2 linked regions of the Duganella dendranthematis genome follow. The protein of the gene in region 2 interacts with the protein of the main gene of each other region in a pairwise test. Links are inferred from orthologs where the notes say so. Each region holds a gene or a part of one and is shown on either strand. Other genes may lie near its edges. The genes, in order: kdsB and HH213_RS11015.

Region 1 (8,240 bases), 1.8 Mb from region 2 along the record:
GACGGCCGCTCAAACGGTCCAGTTGATGCCGCGCCTGCGACAGTGGTGCGCGGTTGGCGTGCGTCATTGCCGTGGCCAGTGCGCGCAGCTTGTGGCGCTGCTGTTCGATCTGCGCGCTCGGGTTCAACAGGCGGCGCGTGTAGCCATCCAGCGTCTGCTCCGCATCGTTGACGGCGCGGCGCATGGCGCGGCGAATATCAATCACGTCGGCCTTCAGCGAGCCGATCCAGTCCGCGCGCGGTGTCACCGCCAGTTCCGCCGCCGCCGTTGGCGTGGCGGCGCGCAAGTCGGCCGCAAAATCGCAGATCGTAAAATCTGTCTCGTGGCCGACGCCGGAAATCACCGGCATGCGGCAATTGGCCACCGCGTACGCCACTTCCTCGTCATTGAACGACCACAAATCCTCGATGCTGCCGCCGCCCCGGCACACAATCAGCACATCGCAGTCGGCGCGCAGCGAGGCCGTATCGATGGCCGCCGCGATCTTCTCTCCCGCCAGCTGGCCCTGCACCGGCGTTGGATACAGCACCACCTGCACATGCGGTGCGCGCCGTTTCAGCGCGGTCAGCACATCACGCAGCGCCGCCGCCTGCGGACTGGTGACGATGCCCACCGTGCGCGGGAACATCGGTAGCGCGCGCTTGCGGTCCGCATGGAACAGGCCGGCCGCATCGAGCTTTTCTTTCAGCCGCTGGAAGGCCTCGAACAGCGAGCCAACCCCGGCGCGGCGGATGCCCTCCACATTGATCTGGTAATCGCCGCGTGCGCCGTACAGCGTGACCAGCGCGCGCACCTCGACCTTGTCGCCCTCGCGCGGAATGAAGTCGGCATATTGCGCGCGGCCGCGGAACATCACGGCGCGCACCTGCGCGCCGGTATCTTTCAGCGTGAAGTACCAGTGGCCCGATGCCGCTTTGGTGAAGTTGGAGACTTCACCCGAGATCCAGGTCAGTGGAAAAGTGCGTTCCAGCAGCCGCGCCACCGCCTGGTTCAGCGCGCTGACGGTGATGACCGGGGCGCCGGTCGGGGCGGAATCGTTACTGTCGTCGGGCGTCATAAATTTCAAAAGTGGAAACTATCCACACTATGTGAGATTGGTCACACAGCGGTCACAGAGCATCTAAAGCGGTAGGTATTATAGATAAATGCCTGATTTTAAAGGGGAAACATTTGTGCCGTATTTGCGTGCACAGAGGAAAAACCCTTACGGATCAAGCACTTTGCCATTACCCATGGTGGTTACACACAAAGTTATCCACAAAAGATGTGTGAAACTTCAGTGACCGATAGCCTTTTTCTTGTTGTTGATTTTATCATGCTTAAAATTTGCGCACGGAAATTATATTGTGACGAATCAATGACTTAAGGTTGGCGATGCACGGTTTCACACACTTTTATCCACAGAATTTGTGCAAAACTCTGTAGTTGTCCCGGATTTGCGTGGGGAAGTGAATATCCCGAACGGACAGGTGACAGGCGTTTCCGGCCCATCGGACCCCCACCAAATGCCGTGCTAGATTTTTACGCATGGCAATAAAATTATTACGAATCAATGACTTGGATTTGTAACTTGCGCCTTGCTAACAATCTTATCCACATAAAATGTGCAGAAGTGCACAGTTGGCGGCGATAGTTGAAAGCGATTGATCGCTTTCCTGTCCGGGTCGGTGGATAAGCTCGTTTTGGCCCCGAAAACAGGCCGAAAACAGCTCGCTGCTACATTTTTACTCACGGCAAAAAATCCCTTTGAAATCAATGACATTTCTCCTTATGGGACAGCTTGCGCACAATCTTTTCCACAGTTAATGTGGGGAAGTGCACAGGCTGTTTTCCCCGCCAAAAGCATGCGTTATTTTTGCGCAAGGTATAAATAACGTTATAAATCAAATAGTTAGTTAGAGCGGGTGTTCTTTGCTCACAACGTTGTCCACAGAATGTGGGCATAACTGTGATTAACTGTGCGCGCCTGCGTGATTTTTAAGCGTAGTAACTATTTCCTTGTGGATCAACCACTTAGGACGTAAGCGATGGTCTTGCACACATCATTGTCCACAGAAAATGTTGAGAACTCCGCCAGACACTTGCTGAGTTTCGCCCAACACGATACATTGCGCCATTCAAGTATCGATTTTCTACACAGGAGTTCGTTTTGCTCGCCATATTCCAAGCTGCAGGTTGGCCTATCTGGTTATTGTTGATTGCTTCCATCGTCGCAACCGCCCTGATCATCGAACGCTTGCTGTATCTGCGCCGCAGCAAGATCCTGCCGAAGAAGTTGCTGGACGAAGTAGTGCAGGTCTACCGCAGCAACCACATCACTCCCGACATCATCGACAAGCTGGAAAAAAGTTCGCCGCTGGGCATCGTGCTGTCGTCGGCGTTGCGCAATGTGGACGCGCCGCGCGATGTGATGAAGGAATCCATCGAAGAGGCGGGCAGCGGCGTGGCGCACACGCTGGAACGCTTTTTGACCACGCTGGGCACCATCGCCACGCTGGCGCCGCTGATGGGCCTGTTCGGTACGGTGGTCGGCATGATCGAGATCTTCGGTTCGCAGAACACGGCCGGTTCCAATCCGGCGGCGCTGGCGCACGGCATCTCGGTGGCCTTGTACAACACCGGCTTCGGCCTGGCGATCGCGATGCCGACGCTGGTGTTCTACCGCCACTTCCGCGCGCTGGTGGATAGCTTCATCATCGACATGGAACAGCAGGCGGTGAAGTTTGTCGACATTGTTCACAGCAAGCGCAAGTAAGGACGGATCATGAATTTCCGCAAAGGCCAGCGCCGCGAGGATCCGGAGATCAACCTGATCCCGTTTATCGACGTGCTGCTGGTGATCCTGATTTTCCTGATGGTCAGCACGACCTACAGCAAGTTCACCGAATTGCAGATCACGCTGCCGACTGCCGACGCACAGAAGGCCACCGACAAGCCGTTCGAGCTGAACGTCACGGTGGACGCCAAGGGCAACTACACCATCAACGGTGAGCCGGTCTCGTTCCGTGATGTGAACGGCTTTGCGCAAGCGATGCGCGAGGCGGCGAGCAAGGGCGGCGACGCCGGCAAGTCGCCGGTGGTGATCGTCAATGCCGACCAGTTCGCCATGCATCAGATGGTCATCAATGTGATGGAAGCGGCGCGCATTGCCGGCTATGAAAAATTGACCTTTGCCGCGCAAACCGGTGGCACGAAATAACCGTCATTCCCGCGCAGGCGGGAATCCATAGAACGCTCACCCTGGACGCTCAGCATGGGTTCCCGCTTGTGCGGGAACGACGTGCGGGCGAAATCGCTTGTCTGATCCTCATCCTTCTTCCCTTGAATCGACGCTGACCCGCAACTGGCTGCGGCGTGGGCCGCTGGCGTGTGCGTTGTGGCCGGTGTCGCTGCTGTTCCGCGCGCTGAGCGGGCTGAGAGTAGTCTTGTTCAAGGCCGGCGTGCTGAAATCGACGCGGTTGCCGGTGCCGGTGGTGGTGGTGGGGAATATCTACATCGGTGGCACCGGCAAGACGCCGTTGACCATCTGGCTGGTGCAGGCGCTGCAGGCGGCGGGCATGCGGCCAGGGGTGATTTCGCGCGGCTTTGGCAGTTCGGAAGAAGGCGCGCGCGAAGTCACCGCAGCCTCGACGCCGGCGCAGGTGGGCGATGAGCCCTTGCTGATCAAGCAGCGTACCGGTGCGCCGGTGATGGTGGGACGCGACCGTGCCGCCACCGGGCTGGCGCTGCTGGCCGCGCATCCCGAGGTGAATATCCTGCTGACCGACGACGGCTTGCAGCACTACAAGCTGCAACGCGACGTGGAAATCATTCTGTTTGACGGCCGTGGAGCAGGCAATGGCTGGCTGCTGCCGGCCGGGCCGCTGCGCGAACCGGTCAGCCGCCGGCGCGATTTTACAGTCATTAACACGCCGCAGCTGACCGATACGCTGGTTCGCGCGGTGGACCCCGGCACGGCGGGGTCTGAACCGGTGCGGGGTCAGACCCCATATGCGCGGACGGCGGCGATTCAGATGACGCTGGTGGGGGAATACGCCGAGCAACTCCGGGACCGAACCCAGCGCAAGCCGCTGACAGAACTCGCCGCGCACCCCGAGCTGCGCATCGTCGCCGCCGCCGGTATCGGCAATCCGTCCCGTTTCTTTGGCATGCTGAAAGGCGCCGGCCTGCACGTCATTGAACTGCCACTGCCCGACCATCACGACTTCCAGGACCGTCCATTTGCCGCACTCAATGCTGACCTGATCTTGATGACGGAGAAGGATGCAGTAAAATGTGCGCAAATTGAAGAACTCAGAGACGACCCCCGCTTGTGGGTCGTCCCGGTAACAGCGCGCATCGACCGCGCGCTGGCCGACCAAATTGTGGAGAAATGTCGTGGACGCTCGATTGCTTGATATCCTGGTATGCCCGGTCTGCAAAGGCCCTCTGGAGTACGATAAAAAAGCCCAGGAAATGATTTGCAAAGGCGACCGCCTGGCTTATCCGATCCGTGACGGCATCCCCATCATGTGGGCCGACGAGGCGCGCACCTTGCAGGACAAGGCCGAATAACGTGTCTTTCATCGTCATCATTCCGGCCCGCCTGGCTTCGACCCGTCTGCCGAACAAGCCGCTGGCCGACCTCGGCGGCAAGCCGATGGTGGTGCGCGTCGCCGAACGCGCTCAGCAATCCGGCGCGTCGCGCATCATCGTCGCCACCGATCATCCCGACATCCAGGCCGCTTGCCAGCAGCACGGCGTGGAAGTGTGCATGACCCGCGCCGACCATCCGTCCGGCACCGACCGCATCGCCGAAGTGGCGCGCGCGCTCAACCTGCCGGCCGACGCTGTCATCGTCAACCTGCAAGGCGACGAGCCGCTGATCGACCCGACGCTGCTGCAAGCGGCGGCCGCCCGCATTGGCGCCGAGGTGCCGATGTCGACCTGCGCCCATCCGTTGCACGACGTGGCCGACGCCTTCAATCCCAACGTGGTGAAGGTGGTGCTGGACAAGGCCGGCCGGGCTTTATATTTCTCGCGCGCGACCATACCGTGGAACCGCGACGCGTTTGCGCAGTCCAAGGAGACGCTGCCGGCCGGTTACGTGCCGCTGCGTCACATCGGGCTGTACGCCTACCGCAACGACTTCCTGCAAGCCTACCCGGCGCTGCAAGTGTCGCCGCTGGAATCGATCGAAGCGCTGGAGCAGTTGCGCGTGTTGTGGCACGGTTATCCGATCGCCGTGCACGTGACCGATGCGGCCCCGGCGCCGGGCGTCGATACGCCGGAAGACCTGGAGCGCGTGCGCCAGTACTATTGATTTATATCAAATACCCGTCAGTCGCCCGTCAGCTACCCCTGATATAACTAGCTTAACTGTGCGATATTCATACGGTATATCGGGGCGTTAGTGGCGTTCAAACTAAGTTTTGTGGTAAGTTTCGTACGATCCGATACTTACTAACCATACCAATATCTGTTTTTTAGGAATTTTTCATGCGTCTTATTCTTTTAGGAGCACCAGGTGCCGGCAAAGGCACTCAGGCTAACTTCATCAAAGAAAAATATAACATCCCGCAAATCTCCACCGGCGACATGCTGCGCGCGGCCATCAAGGCTGGCACGGAGCTGGGCCTGGCGGCCAAAAAGGTGATGGACACGGGTGGTCTGGTATCGGATGACATCATCATCGGCCTGGTCAAGGACCGTCTGGCGCAGCCAGACTGCGCCCAGGGCTACCTGTTCGACGGCTTCCCGCGCACCGTCGCCCAGGCTGACGCCATGAAAGACAGCGGCGTGGCGGTGGACTACGTGCTGGAAATCGCCGTGCCGGACGAGTCGATCATCGAGCGTATCGATGGCCGCCGCTGCCACCCAGGTTCGGGCCGCGTCTACCACGTCAAATTCAACCCGCCTAAAGTCGAAGGTAAGGACGATGTCACCGGCGAAGACCTGGTGCAGCGCGACGACGACAAGGCGGAAGTGGTTAAGAAACGTCTGGACGTGTATCACAACCAGACCGAAGTGCTGCTGGGTTACTACAATGATTGGGCCCAGTCGGGCCAGGCCGGCGCACCGAAATATCGCCGCATCGAGGGCGTCGGCCCGGTGGATGAAATTCGCGATGCAGCGTTTGCCGCGCTGTCGAAATAAGCGGTAAAGTAGAGCGGACCGATGGTCCGCTTTTTTTTCGCCAGTGCCATCCTGAATTTTTGAAGTTTTGCAGTTCGCACGTGAAGTGTGGTTTGTAGGCTTACTCCAACAAAAATAAAGGGGACAATATGGCAACCAGCTTATGGTTTGCAGTGGCCTGCGGCATTCTCGCCGTGGCGTACGGACTCTGGTCGCGCAGCTGGATTTTGCGACAGGATGCGGGCAATCCGCGCATGCAGGAAATCGCGCTGGCGATCCAGCAAGGCGCCGCCGCCTATCTGGCGCGCCAATACCGCACCATCGCCATCGTCGGCGTGGTGCTGCTGATCCTCCTGGGAGTTTTTCGAGACGTCAATACCGCGATCGGTTTCCTGATCGGCGCGGTGCTGTCCGGCGCCTGCGGCTTCATCGGCATGAACGTGTCGGTGCGGGCCAATGTGCGCACCGCGCAGGCCGCCACCAAGGGCATGAACGAGGCGCTCGACGTGGCCTTCAAGGGCGGCGCCATCACCGGCATGCTGGTGGTGGGACTGGGCCTGCTCGGCGTGGTGCTGTTCTATCTGTTCCTGGTGGCGGGGCTGGCGCCCGGCTACGATCTGCACCGGATTATCGAGCCGCTGATCGGGCTGGCGTTTGGCGCGTCGCTGATTTCGATCTTTGCGCGGCTGGGCGGCGGTATCTTCACCAAGGGCGCCGACGTTGGCGCCGATCTGGTCGGCAAGGTGGAGGCCGGGATTCCGGAGGACGATCCGCGCAACCCGGCGGTGATTGCCGATAACGTCGGCGACAACGTCGGCGATTGCGCCGGCATGGCGGCCGACCTGTTTGAAACCTATGTGGTGACCTTGATCGCCACCATGCTGCTCGGCGCGCTGCTGATGGGAGGGGCTGGCACCGCGGCGGTGGTGTATCCGTTGCTGCTGGGGGCGGTGTCCATCATCGCGTCCATCATCGGCTGCTCGATGGTCAAGGCCAAGCCGGGCAAGAAGATCATGTCGGCGCTGTACACCGGGCTGTGGTGGGCGGCCGGGCTGTCGCTGATCGGCTTCGTGGTGGTGACCTGGCAGCTGTGGCCGGACCAGACGATGCGCATCCGCATGATCGGCTGCACCGTGGTCGGCATCGTGCTGACCGGATTGATGGTCTACATCACCGAGTATTACACCGGCACCGACTTTCATCCGGTTAAGCACATCGCACAGGCATCGACCACCGGTCACGGCACCAACATCATCGCCGGCCTGGGCGTGTCGATGAAGTCGACCGCGTGGCCGGTGCTGGCGGTGTGCGCAGCGATTCTGGTCTCTTACCAGCTGGGGCAGCTGTACGGGGTGGCGATTGCCGCCACCTCGATGTTGTCGATGGCCGGTATTGTGGTGGCGCTGGATGCCTACGGTCCGATCACCGATAACGCCGGGGGCATCGCCGAAATGGCGGGCATGCCGGAATCGGTGCGCGCCATTACCGATCCGCTGGATGCGGTGGGCAATACCACCAAGGCCGTCACCAAGGGCTATGCGATCGGCTCGGCCGGGCTGGCGGCGCTGGTACTGTTTGCCGATTACACCCACGCGCTGGAATCGGCCGGACGCGCGATCACGTTTGATCTTTCGAATCCGATGGTCATCGTCGGCCTGATCATCGGCGGCCTGATTCCGTATCTGTTCGGAGCCATGGCGATGGAAGCGGTGGGGCGCGCGGCCGGCGCGGTGGTGGTGGAGGTGCGCCGCCAGTTCCGCGACATCAAGGGCATCATGGAAGGCACAGCCAAGCCGGAGTACGACAAGGCGGTCGATATGCTGACCGCGTCGGCGATCAAGGAAATGATCGTGCCGTCGCTGCTGCCGGTGGTGGTGCCGATTCTGGTCGGCATGCTGCTGGGTTCGGCCGCGTTGGGCGGCATGTTGATGGGCACCATCGTCACCGGCCTGTTCGTGGCGATTTCCATGACTACCGGCGGCGGCGCCTGGGACAACGCCAAGAAATACATCGAAGACGGCCACCACGGCGGCAAGGGCTCGGACGCACACAAGGCAGCCGTGACCGGCGACACGGTCGGCGATCCGTACAAGGACACTGCCGGGCCGGCGGTTAATCCGCTGATC
Region 2 (8,149 bases):
GGTCGCGGTCTGCCGCGCTTTGGGCGTGCCGCTGGCGACCAGCAGCCAGGCGGCCAGCGCCACCAATCCCGATACCATCCAGACGCCGGCGCCAACGCGCCAGCCATCGAAACGCGCGGCGATCGCGCCGGTGACGAGTGCCGACATACTGCTGCCGAGCGCCAGCGCGGTGGCGTAGATGCTCATCACCATCGCCACGCGCGCCGGATAGCTCTCCTTGATAAAGCCGGCAATCAGCGTGCCGGCCACCGCAATGCCGGCGCCGATGCCGGCAGTGGCCACGAACAACAGCGTCGCCGAGCCGGCAAATGCCCGCAGCAGGCTGGCCGCAGCCAATAGCGCCAGTGCGATCAGGATCATGCGATCCCGGCCAACGCGGCGCGCCAGCCACGGCGCCGGCAAAGCCAGCAAACCCATCAGCAAGGTCGGAATCGCCGTCAGCAGGGAAGCCTGCGTATGCGACAAGCCGAATTGCGCGATGATTCTCGGCAGTAGCGGGCCGATGGACACGATGCCGGGCCGCAATCCCAGCGCCACCAAAACGATACAGACGAGGGCGGCAAACATGGAGAGCACACGGCGCTCGCCAGTCTGGATCGTCATGGGAAAGGCGCTTGTCGTCATGATTATTTGTGGATCAGGAGGGTTTTAGGATTGGTGAACAGCTGGCGGCCCTCGTTGCCGTGTTCGGTGCCCAGGCCCGACTGCTTGTGGCCGCCGAACGGGATGTCCACACCTTGCGTATGGATTTCGTTGACCCACACCATGCCGGTCTCCAGACGGTTTGCCACGGCCACGGCGGCCTTGGTATCGCGTCCCCATACCGAACCGCCCAGGCCGTACGGACTGTTGTTGGCGCGCGCGATGACATCCTCGACGTCGTCGTAGACGATGATCGGCACGATCGGTGCGAACTGTTCTTCCTGCACGATCTTGGCGTCCTCAGGCGGATTGTCGACCACGGTGACGGGAATGAAGTAGCCGGGACGGCTGTCATCGATTTCGCCGCCCAGCACCACCTTCTGGCCGTTGGCTTTGATGTCGTCGAGGAAGGTGCGGACTTTATCGAACTGCATCTTGTTTTGCACCGGGCCGACCGTCACGGCAGGGTCGAGGCCATCGCCCATTTTTTGCAATTTGGCGTAGTCGACAAACGCTGCGACGAATTCCTGGTGGAACGAGCGGTGGATGTACAGGCGCTTGATGCCCACGCACCACTGGCCCGAGTTGCCGATGGCGCCCCAGAACAATTGCGGAATGGCGGCCTGCCAGTCGGCGTCCGGCAACACAATGGCAGCGTCGTTGCCGCCCAGTTCCAGCGTCAGGCGCTTCATGGTGCCGGCGGCGGAACGGATCACGTGCTTGCCGGTTTCGGTCGAGCCGGTAAAGCTGATCTTGGCGATGTCCGCATGCGCCGTCAGCTGCGGGCCGAGTTCGTTCCCGCCCGCAACCACGGACAACACGCCCGGCGGCAGCACGGATTGCGCGATCTGGCCGAAGCGCAGCGTCGACAGCGGCGTGAACGGCGACGGTTTGATCACCATGGTGTTACCGGTAATCAGCGCCGGCGCGACTTTCCACAAAGCCAGCAGCACCGGGAAATTCCACGGCGTGATGGCGCCGATTACACCCAGCGGCGTGTGATGCAGCTCGACCACGTGGGCATCGGTTTCCTCGACGATTTCCACCGGCAGGCGGCGCGCGGCAATCTGGCGTATCCACGAAATCGACTGGTCGACCTCGGGTTCGGACATGGTCTTCAGCGGTTTGCCTTGCTCCAGCGTCAACAGCCGCGCCAGCTCGTCGCGATGTACTTGCAGCGCATCCGCATAGGCATTCAGATAGGACTGGCGCTCTTCGTAGCTCAGTTGCGACCAGCTCTTGAAGGCGGTCTTGGCGGCGGCGATCGCCTCCTCCAGCTGTTCCGCGCTGGCGGCCGGCGCCTGTGCCAGCACTGCGCCGGTGGCCGGGTTGAACACGTCAAACGATGCTGCGGACGTCGCCAGCTTGCCGGCGATGCTTTGGTAGTAAGGACCGTCAAAAATGTTTTTGTTCATGGTGAGACCTCTTCGTTGTTGGTTGCTGCAAACACGGGGTAATCGGTAAATCCTTGCGCGCCGCCGCCATACAGCGACGCCGCGGCGAGTGGGTTGAGCGGCCAGCCGTTGGCGATGCGCGCCGGCAGGTCGGGGTTGGCGATGAACGGGCGGCCGAAGGCGATCAGATCGGCCAGTTGGGCTTCGATCAGGCGCGCGCCGCGTTCGGCGGTATAGCGGCCGGCGTACAGAATGTGTCCGCTAAAAGTGCTGCGCACGTCGCGGCGGAAGGCTTCCGGCAGATCGGGGGCGTTGTCCCAGTCCGCTTCCGCAATCGACAGATAACCAACGCCGGCCTGCTCCAGAATCTTGATGGCTTCGATGTAGGTGGTGTGCGGATCGTCTTCGACCAGGCCGATGTAGACGCGGTCCTGATCGGTGCCGGTGAACAGCGGCGTAAAGCGCACGCCCAGCCGTTCCGGGCCCACCACGGCGGCCACGGCCTGCACGATTTCGCGCAGGAAACGCAGCCGGTTGTGCAATGACCCGCCATATTCATCGGTGCGCTGATTGGCGTGCGCCGAAATAAACTGGTTGACCAGGTAGCCATTGGCGGCATGGATTTCGACACCATCAAAGCCGGCGTCGAGCGCGTTCTGCGCTGCCTGTGCATACAGCGCGACCAGTTGCTGGATATCGTCGCGGCTCAGTTCGCGCGGCATTGATGGTTCCACCAAAGTGCCCGCGCCGTCCGAGGTTGCGATAAACGCCTTCACTTTTTGCGCTTGGATGGCGGACGGCGCAATCGGCGCCTGGCCATCCGGCTGCAAGGCCGTGTGCGACACGCGGCCCACATGCCACAGTTGCGCGAAGATGATGCCGCCCTCCGCGTGCACGGCGTCGGTGACCTTGCGCCAGCCGGCGATTTGTTCCTGGCTGTAGATGCCCGGCGTCCAGGCGTAACCTTGGCCGCGTGGTTCGATCTGCGCGCCTTCGCTGACCATCAAGCCGGCGCTGGCCCGTTGCCGGTAGTACAGCGCCATCAGATCGGTCGGTACATCGCCGGGCTGGGCGGCGCGTTGGCGCGTGAGCGGCGGCAGGACGATGCGATTTTTGAGGATATGCCGCCCCATGGTGGTCGGCGTCAGCAGTGCTTGGTGGTTCATCATTTACCTCGGTAGTAGGCGGGCTTGCCGGCGCGGTCGATCACCGCGCCGGCACAGCGGGTCAGGCGATTTGCTTGAGCAGCAGGGCTGCGGCAGCGGACGACGAGGCCGGGTTCTGGCCGGTGATCAGCAGGCCGTCGCTGACGACATACGAGCCCCAGTCCGGACCTTGCGAATACACGCCGCCGTTGGCCTTCAGGACGTCCTCCACCAGGAACGGCACCACATTGGTCAGGCCGACAGCTTCCTCTTCGGTATTGGTGAAACCGGTCACTTTCTTGCCTTCGACCAGCGGACGGCCGGCCGGCGTTTTGACGTGACGCAGCACACCTGGCGCATGGCAGACCAGCGCCACCGGCTTGTTGGCGGCCAGGAAGGATTCGATTAGCTGGATGGAGTTCTTGTCTTCCGCCAGATCCCACAGCGGGCCGTGGCCGCCTGGGTAAAACACGGTGTCGAAATCGGCCTGATTGACCGAGTCCAGACGCACGGTGGCGGCCAGTTGCGCGGTCGCGGCGGCGTCTTGCTCGAAGCGGCGCGTCAGATCGGTCTGGAACGACGGCTCATTGCTTTTCGGGTCCAGCGGCGGCTGGCCGCCCAGTGGCGAAGCCAGCACCACTTCGACGCCGGCATCCTTGAAGGTGTAGTACGGCGCGGCCAGCTCTTCCAGCCAGAAGCCGGTTTTACGGCCGGTGTCGCCCAATTGGTCGTGCGAGGTCAGAACCATCAAAACTTTTTTCATGATATTTCTCCAGAGGTAAGTAAAGGTAAATAAGCTGCTACTATTAGACCAGTCGTCTATAACTGGGGCAAAAAAAAGCATTTCGTGTGAAATGCGTGTCATCGTTCCCTTAGTGCTGGGGCAGATGAAGGATTTGGTGCGTGGTGTTCATTGCGGTCGTGAATGGCGCAACGTCGCGTTCAATCTTGACCATGACGCTGGTGCCCAGCCACAACTGATACAGGCTGTGTGCGGTGCTGTCGGCATCGGCGGCGATGCTCAGCGAGCCTTCAGCCACCCCTGCTTCGATCGCGGCTGCCAGCCGGCGCACAATGCCGCTGGTGCCGCGCTTGATCGACAGGCGCATCGCTTCCGACAAGTCCGCCACTTCGGCCGCCATTTTCACGGCCAGGCATTTGCCTTGGCAATCGAAAAACGACTGCGTCTGACGCCAGACTTCAAAGTAGCTGATCAGGCGCTGGGCCATGTTCATGCCGGGCTGCGCCAGCGTCACATCCAGCTCTGCCAGATAGTCATCGAAATAGGTGTCGAGTAGCGCTTCGCCGAACGCGTCCTTCGAACCAAAGTAATGGTAGAACGATCCCTTGGGCACACCGGCGCCGGTCAGGATTTCATTCAACCCGACCGCCGAGAAGCCTTTCCCAGCCATCAGGCGTTGGCCCGTGGCGAGAATGGTCGCTCGTACATCGTTGGTTTCGGAAGTGGTTGTCGTGTTCATGGACTTCACTATAAACACAATTAGACTAGTCGTCTAGTAAAATCTCAGAAATATTTTCAGCAATTGATTTGACCATCGATGATGGTGACGGACTGGCCGTAGATCCATGGCTCGTCGTTTTCATAGACCACCGTGACCCGGCCATCGCGGCCGAGTGCAGTACCCTGGCGCACGCGGTAGCCCTCGCCGGGCTGCAAGCGAGCGATGCAGGCGTTGGCGCTGCCGGTTACCGGGTCTTCCAGCAACAGGCCGTTTTCCAGCAGGAAGGCGCGCACCTCGTAATCGGCCGGGCCACCGGTGGCGTGCGGGGCGTAGAGGGCGACGCCGTTGCAGCGGGTTAGCTGCATCAATTCATCCAGCGCCGAGGCATCTGGTGCGACCGATAGACACTCGGCCACCGTTTCCAGACGAACGATCAGCCAGCAGATGCCCATGTCGGCCGCCACCGGCGCATGCCTTGGCGCGACGCCCAAGGCGCGGTGCAGCAGCGGCAACTGGGCAGCGTTCATCTCCTCAAACCGCGCTGGTGGCGCGCGGAATCCCAACGCGCCGTCATCGGCAATACGCACCGGCACCAGTCCGACACCGCACTCCTGAATCAGCACGCCTGGCGTCTTCGGCTGCCGCCCGGCCTGCAACAGCGCATAGGCCGTGCCCAAGGTGGGATGGCCGGCAAACGGAAATTCTTCCTGCGTGGTGAAGATGCGCGCCCGGTAATCGGCGGCGGGATCGGTGGGCGGCAGCACAAAGGTGGTTTCGGACAAATTGGTCCAGCGCGCAATCGCCTGCATCTGATCACTACTGAGTCCGTCGGCATCGAGGATGACGGCCAGCGGATTGCCTTGAAACGGAACGGCGGAGAAAACGTCTACCTGTTTGAAACCACGGGACATACCAGTTCCTTAAGTCGTTACAACACGCTGAGGTAGCCGCGCACGGCGCCACCAATTCGTTCCACCAGCTGCGCCGGCTCAACGTTGCCACGGCGTCCGGCGGCATCGGTGAGCGCGCTGATCAGCTCCATCAGGTCTTCCGCCACCAGCTCCGGCGCGGCTGCATCGCGGCCGAGAAACTCAACCAGCGCCGCGCGCATCGTCATCCGGTTGCCGGACGGCGGCATTATTGCAGACAAACGATGCTGCTCAAAATCGAGCAAGGCCGCCAGCGCTGGCCGGCGTAATTGATGGCGCACCGCGACCTCGATCAGCTGCTGCAAGGCCGCCTGGCGGTCAGCCAGCTTGAGCGCCTGCATCGCCTCATCGACCACCCGCGCCATCTCGCGCTCGATCAGCGCGACCGTCACCGCATCCTTGGTTGGAAAGTATTGATACAGCGAGCCGATGCTGACGCCCGCCTTGGCGGCGATGGCGTTGGTTGTGTATCCCTCAAGTCCGTGCCGCTCCAGAATGTGAGCAGCCGCCGTCAAGATGGCTTCAACGGTTTGCGCGGAACGGGGCTGGGACGGGGCTTTGCGGGGTTGCAAGCGGGCCGGTTTGGAATGCGAGTTGTTCATGTGAGCTAATGCTCATATCATTTTTACTCCCCGTCAAGCGAAATCGAGACCCCAATGAACCCCATGAATCATCCGGACTTTGACCTGCTTCAGCAGGTAGTCCAGGCAGTGCAGTCGGCCGGCCAGGCCGTGCTGGCGCGCTTCAGCGCAGACGCCCGTCCGCGCGACAGAAACGACATCGGCAACCTGATCGCCGCCAACGACACCATCTCCCGCGATATCTTGCGGCCCGCGTTATCGGCCGCCTGCGCTGACGCGCGCTGGGACGACGATGAGGCCGGTGCAGGCGCCTTGCCGCCCGGCGCATGGTGGGTTACCGACCCGGTCGAGGGTGCCATCAACCATATCCACGGCCTGCCTGACTGGGGCGTTACGGCGACGCTGGTGCGCGACAACCTGCCGGTGCTGACCGCAGTGCATCTGCCCTTGAGCGGCGATACCTATACCGCCCTGCGCGGCGGCGGCGCCTGGCTGAATGGCATCCGTCTGCACGTCTCCGGCAAGACCGAACTGAACGCCGCCATGGTAGGCACCGGCCAGGCGGTGCCGGATGAAGGCAGCGCGGTCTATCAGCGCACGGGCAGCTCGGTGACCGCCATGCTGGAAGCGGCGCTGGTGGTGCGCGTCTCAGTTCCCGCCACCTTGCAGCTGGTGCAGGTGGCGGCTGGCCGTCAGGACTTGTTCTGGCAATACAGCCAGGTGCGTTCCGGCCTGGTGGCCGGCGCCCTGCTGGTGGCGGAAGCCGGCGGCAGCGTAACCGATCTGGACGGCACACCGTGGCATTTGGACAGCAGCGGTTTTCTCGCCGGCGCGCCGGCATTGATGGCCTCAGCCGTTACCATTCTCGCCGGAGAGGATGCGCGATGAAACTTGCTATTTTTGGCGCCTCCGGCGCGACCGGACGACTGCTGGTCGAACAGGCATTGGCTGCCGGACACGACGTCACTGTACTGCTGCGCAGCGCCGGCAGCTTGCCGTTGGATGACGTTCGTGTGCAGCGGATTGTCGGTCAACTGGATCAGCCTGATGCGGTAGCCGCCGTGGTGCAAGGCGCCGATGCCGTGATCAGCGTCCTGGGTGTCCGCAAGGGCGGTGCGCTGACGGTTTGCACGGACGGCATCCGCAGTATGTTGCAAGCCATGCAGCACACCGGCACACAACGTCTGATAGCGCTCAGCGCCTACGGCGCATCAGAAACGCGAGATCACTCGTGGTTCATCCGCCTGGTGCGCAAGATCATCCGCGAAAAAATGCGCGACAAGGATGCCATGGAAAAACTGGTACGCGCCAGCACCACCGACTGGACCCTGGTCCGCCCTCCCGCGCTGACCAACGGCGCAGCCACAGGCGCCTACCGCGCCAGCACCAGCTTGAAGCCGGGCATTACCGGCAGACTGTCGAGAGCCGATCTGGCGGGCTTTATGTTGAGCGTGGCGGAACGCGGAGACTTTCTTTACCAGGCCCCTGTGGTTTCCATTTGAGTTGGCACTGAAGATGCAGCAAATTCGCCGAACAGCTCAGTGCAGCGCCCGCTCATCGGGCCGTAGCGTCAGCACCTGCACGCCGGTGCGGGTGACTGCGACCGTGTGCTCAAACTGCGCCGATAGTTTGCCGTCGTCGGTGACCACGGTCCAGCCGTCGTCCTTGGTGTGCACGGCGCGGCCGCCCTGGTTGAGCATCGGCTCGATGGTGAACACCATGCCTTCGCGCAGCACCAGGCCCGTCTTCGGTTTGCCCCAGTGCAGCACCTGCGGTGCTTCGTGCATTTCGCGGCCGATGCCATGGCCGCAGTATTCGCGCACCACGCTGTAGCCGTTGCGGCTGGCATGGCGGGCGATGGCGTGGCCGATGTCGCCCAAGTGCGCACCCGGCCGCACGGTGTGTATGCCCATCCACAGCGCTTCATAGGTCACCTGCACCAGCTTGCGGGCGGCCGATGAGACGACGCCGACCAGATAGGTTTTGCTGGAATCG

What was found.
Region 1: the proteins of HH213_RS11015 (region 2) and kdsB interact in binary tests that used the Escherichia coli proteins (3 or more experiments, as listed by UniProt). The link is inferred for Duganella dendranthematis from one-to-one orthologs.

The regions. Positions count from the first base shown.
Region 1 is NZ_CP051684.1:4,202,948-4,211,187, forward strand. What follows is about bases 3,465-6,428. They hold kdsB (3-deoxy-manno-octulosonate cytidylyltransferase), read left to right. Parts: upstream 3,465-4,555; coding sequence 4,556-5,302; downstream 5,303-6,428. Other genes in these bases: lpxK (tetraacyldisaccharide 4'-kinase), read left to right, coding at 3,465-4,397; HH213_RS19280 (Trm112 family protein), read left to right, coding at 4,378-4,554; adk (adenylate kinase), read left to right, coding at 5,479-6,135; HH213_RS19295 (sodium-translocating pyrophosphatase), read left to right, coding at 6,264-6,428. Also shown: xseA (exodeoxyribonuclease VII large subunit), read right to left, coding at 1-1,057; HH213_RS19265 (MotA/TolQ/ExbB proton channel family protein), read left to right, coding at 2,150-2,755; HH213_RS19270 (ExbD/TolR family protein), read left to right, coding at 2,765-3,199; more of lpxK, read left to right, coding at 3,297-3,464; more of HH213_RS19295, read left to right, coding at 6,429-8,240. UniProt on the Escherichia coli protein: Activates KDO (a required 8-carbon sugar) for incorporation into bacterial lipopolysaccharide in Gram-negative bacteria.
Region 2 is NZ_CP051684.1:2,393,147-2,401,295, reverse strand. What follows is about bases 2,859-5,731. They hold HH213_RS11015 (TetR/AcrR family transcriptional regulator), read right to left. Parts: upstream 4,663-5,731; coding sequence 4,054-4,662; downstream 2,859-4,053. Other genes in these bases: HH213_RS11005 (TetR/AcrR family transcriptional regulator), read right to left, coding at 5,573-5,731; HH213_RS11010 (PhzF family phenazine biosynthesis protein), read right to left, coding at 4,719-5,555; HH213_RS11020 (type 1 glutamine amidotransferase domain-containing protein), read right to left, coding at 3,264-3,944; HH213_RS11025 (alkene reductase), read right to left, coding at 2,859-3,202. In the rest of the region: HH213_RS11035 (MFS transporter), read right to left, coding at 1-603; HH213_RS11030 (aldehyde dehydrogenase family protein), read right to left, coding at 627-2,057; more of HH213_RS11025, read right to left, coding at 2,054-2,858; more of HH213_RS11005, read right to left, coding at 5,732-6,175; HH213_RS11000 (inositol monophosphatase family protein), read left to right, coding at 6,230-7,042; HH213_RS10995 (NAD(P)-dependent oxidoreductase), read left to right, coding at 7,039-7,656; map (type I methionyl aminopeptidase), read right to left, coding at 7,693-8,149. UniProt on the Escherichia coli protein: Involved in response to both electrophiles and reactive chlorine species (RCS). Represses the transcription of the nemRA-gloA operon by binding to the NemR box.